DNA from 2 places in the Sphaerisporangium sp. B11E5 genome. Region 2 is predicted to be linked to the other one. Evidence: riboswitches for the same ligand, from Rfam matches in the RefSeq annotation. Region 2 holds a riboswitch; the other holds the start of a gene.
What was found. A riboswitch is a leader RNA that binds a small molecule or an ion and turns the genes downstream of it on or off. The one in region 2 is predicted to bind glycine.

Region 1: linked by a shared signal. The riboswitch ahead of gcvP (aminomethyl-transferring glycine dehydrogenase) and the one ahead of gcvT (glycine cleavage system aminomethyltransferase GcvT) in region 2 are both predicted to bind glycine.

Annotation. Positions count from the first base shown of each region.
Region 1 is NZ_JBDPMD010000035.1:27,479-29,861, reverse strand. Features, by position in the region: gene ABGB17_RS26775 (bifunctional nuclease family protein) at 1-125, shown strand, start outside; gene ABGB17_RS26770 (MerR family transcriptional regulator) at 272-895, shown strand; glycine riboswitch at 1,043-1,162, shown strand; gene gcvP (aminomethyl-transferring glycine dehydrogenase) at 1,326-2,383, shown strand, end outside.
Region 2 is NZ_JBDPMD010000009.1:157,255-159,637, reverse strand. Features, by position in the region: gene ABGB17_RS12220 (3-oxoacyl-ACP reductase) at 1-215, shown strand, start outside; gene ABGB17_RS12215 (gamma-glutamyl-gamma-aminobutyrate hydrolase family protein) at 215-928, shown strand; glycine riboswitch at 947-1,043, shown strand; gene gcvT (glycine cleavage system aminomethyltransferase GcvT) at 1,179-2,270, shown strand; gene gcvH (glycine cleavage system protein GcvH) at 2,267-2,383, shown strand, end outside.

The sequences.
Region 1 (2,383 bases), on a different contig from region 2:
TCGCCAGCGAGGACGTCGTCCGCGAGGCGGGCGTCATCATCCCCGACGACCAGGAGGACGAGGTCGAGAAGTTCCGCGAGTTCCTGGACACGATCACACCGGAGGACTTCGGGCGTGCCGGTTAGTCATATCGGGCATTTACGCTTCACGACGCGCCGGGCGGGATCGTTGACTGAGCATCCCGCCGGTCCTACGGTGCAAGGGAACCCACGGTTGTAATTCACGAACCCCCAGATCAGACCGTGGGATGAGAGAAAGCCGGAGGTCCGCAGTGGCGGTCAGCAGCGGCGAGGGCAAGTCGGCCGGCCAGCGCGATCGGGCTCAGCGTCAGTCGGCACGTGAGCGCGCGGGCGAGCAGGGCCTGCTGTTCGGCGAGCGGCCCGGGTCGCTCCCCGCCGACGTGGGTTACCGCGGCCCGACGGCGTGCTCGGCGGCCGGCATCACCTACCGGCAGCTCGACTACTGGGCACGCACGCAGCTCGTCGAGCCGTCGGTGCGCGCCGCGCAGGGTTCGGGCTCGCAGCGGCTGTACAGCTTCCGCGACATCCTGGTGCTCAAGGTCGTCAAGCGCCTGCTCGACACCGGGGTGTCCCTGCAGCAGATCCGCACCGCCGTCCAGCACCTGCGCCAGCGCGGCGTGGACGACCTGGCGCAGATCACCCTGATGAGTGACGGGGTCAGCGTCTACGAGTGCACCTCGGCCGACGAGGTGATCGATCTGCTGGAAGGCGGTCAGGGCGTGTTCGGCATCGCCCTCGGCGGCGTCTGGCGCGAGGTGGAGGGCTCCCTGGCCGAACTGCCCGGGGAGCGCGCCGAGCCGGCCGACCGTGACCCTTTCGCCGAGCACCCCGGTGACGAGCTCGCCCAGCGCAGACGGGCCCGCCGCACCGGCTAGGCCTGCTTTCCGCGCGACCCCGAAGGGCCCCTGGTCAGGCACTGTGTGCCCTGAGTGATCGGTGCGGGCCGGCGAGGGGCACGGGCCAGGGCCGGGTAGGGGTGCCCCCTGCCCGGAGGCGGGCGGGTACCATTGGCGTGAAGCTTTCGACCCCGCGCGGGAGAGTCCCGGGCACGAGCCGGCGCCTGCACGGAGCCGGTGGGTGACCCGGGCGCCGAAGGAGCAACCTCCCCGGAATCTCTCAGGCACCCGTACCGCGTGGGCGAGGCCACTCTGGAAAGTAGGCGTGCCCGCCAGGCGTGCCTCACCGACGGTGCAAGCCCCCGCCCGGGGGTGAAGCTCTCAGGTCGTGACGAGGGATGTCGCGCTGACAGAGGGGGAGATCAGGCGCATCCGCGCGCCCGCTCCCAGCCACGTCCAGGAGGGCCTCATGACCGATCGGTCCCCGCTTCGCGACCTGTCCGCACCGCCGTTCGTCACCCGGCACGTCGGCCCCTCCGACGCCGAGCAGGCCCGCATGCTCCAGGCCGTCGGGTACGCCTCGGTGGCCGACCTGATCGCCCTGGCGGTGCCCGGCGCCATCCGCGCCGAGGAGCCGCTCGACCTGCCCGAGGCGGCGAGCGAGACCGAGGCCATCGCCGAGCTGCGCGCCCTCGCCGGGCGCAACCGCGTGCTCACCTCCATGATCGGGCTCGGCTACCACGACACGATCACCCCGGCGGTCATCCGGCGCAACCTGCTGGAGAACCCCGGCTGGTACACCGCCTACACCCCCTACCAGCCGGAGATCTCGCAGGGCCGCCTGGAGGCGCTGCTCAACTTCCAGACCATGGTGTCCGACCTGACCGGCCTTGACGTCGCCGGCGCGTCGCTGCTCGACGAGGCCACGGCCGCCGCCGAGGCGATGACCCTCGCCCGCCGGGCCGGCCGCGCCCCCGGCGCGCGGTTCGCGGTGGACGCCGACGCGCTGCCGCAGACCAAGGCCGTGCTGGCCACCCGGGCCGAGCCGCTCGGCATCGAACTGGTCGAGGCCGACCTCTCCGCCGGCCTGCCCGAGGGAGATCTTTTCGGCGTGCTCGTGCAGTACCCCGGCGCGGGCGGCCGGGTCGCCGACTTCCGCGAGGTCGCCGAGGCCGCCCACGAGCGCGGCGCCCTGGTGGTGGCCGCCGCCGACCTGCTGGCGCTCACCCTGCTGGAGGCACCCGGTACCCTCGGCGCCGACATCGCGATCGGCTCGACCCAGCGCTTCGGCGTGCCGCTCGGCTTCGGCGGGCCGCACGCCGCGTACATGTCGGTGCGCGAGGGCCTGCAGCGCCAGCTCCCCGGCCGCCTGGTCGGGGTCTCCAGGGACGCCGACGGCCACCCCGCGTACCGGCTGGCCCTGCAGACCCGCGAGCAGCACATCCGCCGCGAGAAGGCCACCAGCAACATCTGCACCGCCCAGGTGCTGCTCGCCGTGATCGCCTCCATGTACGCCGTCTACCACGG
Region 2 (2,383 bases):
GGCCGGTGGACACGCCGCTGCTGCGGGAACTGTTCGCCAAGGACCCCGAGCGTGCGCAGCGGCGGCTGGTGCACGTGCCGATGGGCCGGTTCGCCGAGGCGTCCGAGATCGCGGCGGCGGTCGCGTTCCTCGCCTCGGACGACGCCAGCTTCATCACCGGGGCCGAGTTCCTGGTGGACGGCGGCATCTCCGGCGCCTACGTCACCCCCCTCTGATGGGCGCGGACCGGCCGGTCATCGGCATCACCTGCTACGTGGAGCCCGCGGACTTCACGGTGTGGCACATGACGGCCGCGCTGCTGCCGTACAACTACGTCGAGCGGGTCGCGGCGGCGGGCGGGCAGCCCGTCATCGTGCCGCCCGCCGGGGACCCGGCGCCGCTGGTCGAGCGGCTGGACGGGCTGATCGTGGCCGGCGGCGGCGACCTGGACCCGGCCAGGTACGGCGCGGCGCCGCACGAGCGGACCGGCTACGTGCGCGACTTCCGGGACGAGGCGGAGTTCGCGCTGGTCGGCGCGGCGGTGGCGGCCGGGCTGCCGCTGCTCGGCATCTGCCGCGGCATGCAGGTGCTCAACGTCCACCTCGGCGGCACCCTGCACCAGCACCTGCCCGACGTGGTCGGCCACGGGGGCCACGCGCCCGCGCCCGGCGAGTTCGGGGAGCTGCCGGTGCGGGTGGCCCCGGGCAGCACGCTCGCCGACGTGCTCGGCGCCGGTCCCGCCGGCGCCGCCCACTACCACCACCAGGCGGTGGACCGGCTCGGCGAGGGCCTCACGGTGTCCGCCACCGCCGAGGACGGCACCGTGGAGGCGGTCGAGCTCGCCGGGCACCCGTTCGCGCTCGGTGTGCAGTGGCACCCCGAGACCTCGGCGGACGGCCCCCTGTTCGACGCCCTGGTGGCCTCGGCGGCGCCCGCCCGGCATTGGTAGGGTGAGCCGGAACACCGGTGACCCCGTGCGGGAGAGCGCCCTGACATCCGGTCAGGGCCCCTGAAGGAGCAAGTCCTCCCACGAACCTCACAAGGCAAAGGACCGTGCGGGTCAGGTGGCCTCTGGAAAGAGGGCTCGTTCGCTCCGAGCCTCGCCGAAGGTGAAAGTCCGGTAAAACCCGGGCGAAACTCTCAGGCACCGATGACAGAGGGGGAGGATGCTCTCATCCGACCCTGCCTGAGGTGCGATCATGTCCAGAACCACACCGCTCCGCGAGGTGCACGAGAGCCTCGGCGCGACGCTCACCGACTTCGCCGGATGGCTGATGCCGCTGCGCTACGGCAGCGAGTCCGCCGAGCACAACGCGGTACGCAAGGCCGCGGGGCTGTTCGACCTCTCCCACATGGGTGAGATCTTCGTCACGGGGCCGCAGGCGGGTGAGGCGCTCGACCACGCCCTGGTGGGCCACCTGTCCGCTCTGGAGCCCGGCCGGGCCCGGTACACCATGATGTGCGCGCCGGACGGCGGGGTTCTGGACGATCTGATCGTCTATCGCCTGTCCGGCGGGGAATACATGGTCGTGGCCAACGCCTCCAACTCCCTCAAGGTCGCCGCGGAGCTCACCGCGCGCTCCGCGGGCTTCGACGCCGAGGTGGACGACCGTTCCGAGGCGTACGCGCTGGTCGCCGTGCAGGGACCGCGATCGGCCGAGATCCTCGCCACGCTCACCGACGCCGACCTGACGGGCCTGAAGTACTACGCGGGCCTCCCCGGCGTCGTCGCCGGGGTCGAGGCCCTCATCGCGCGCACCGGCTACACCGGGGAGGACGGCTTCGAGCTGTTCGTCGCCGCCGAGCAGGCCGTACCCGTCTGGGAGGCCCTCGCCAAGGCCGGTGAGCCGCACGGGCTGCGCCCCGCCGGGCTGTCCGCCCGCGACACGTTGCGCCTGGAGGCAGGCATGCCGCTGTACGGCAACGAGCTGAACGCCGGCCTGACCCCCTTCGACGCCGGCCTCGGCCGCGTCGTGAAGTTCGGCAAGCCGGGCGACTTCGTCGGTCGCGCCGCGCTCGCCCCGCTCAAGGACGTCCCCCCGCGCCGGCGCCTGACCGGCCTGGTCGCGCGGGGCCGCCGAGTGCCACGCCACGGCTATCCCGTGGTGCTGAGCGGGGACGGCACCGTCGTCGGTGAGGTCACCAGCGGCGCGCCGTCCCAGTCACTCGGCAAGCCGATCGCGATGGCCTACGTGGACACCGACGTGTCCGACGGCCTGGCGGTCGACATCCGTGGTAGCCATGAACCGGTCGACGTGGTTGACCTGCCTTTTTACCGGAGGAGCATGTGAGCAGCATTCCCGAGGAGCTCAGCTACACCAAGGAGCACGAGTGGGTGGCCGGGGTGGAGGACGGCCTGGTCGTGACCGTGGGGATCACGGCCTACGCCGCCGAATCCCTCGGT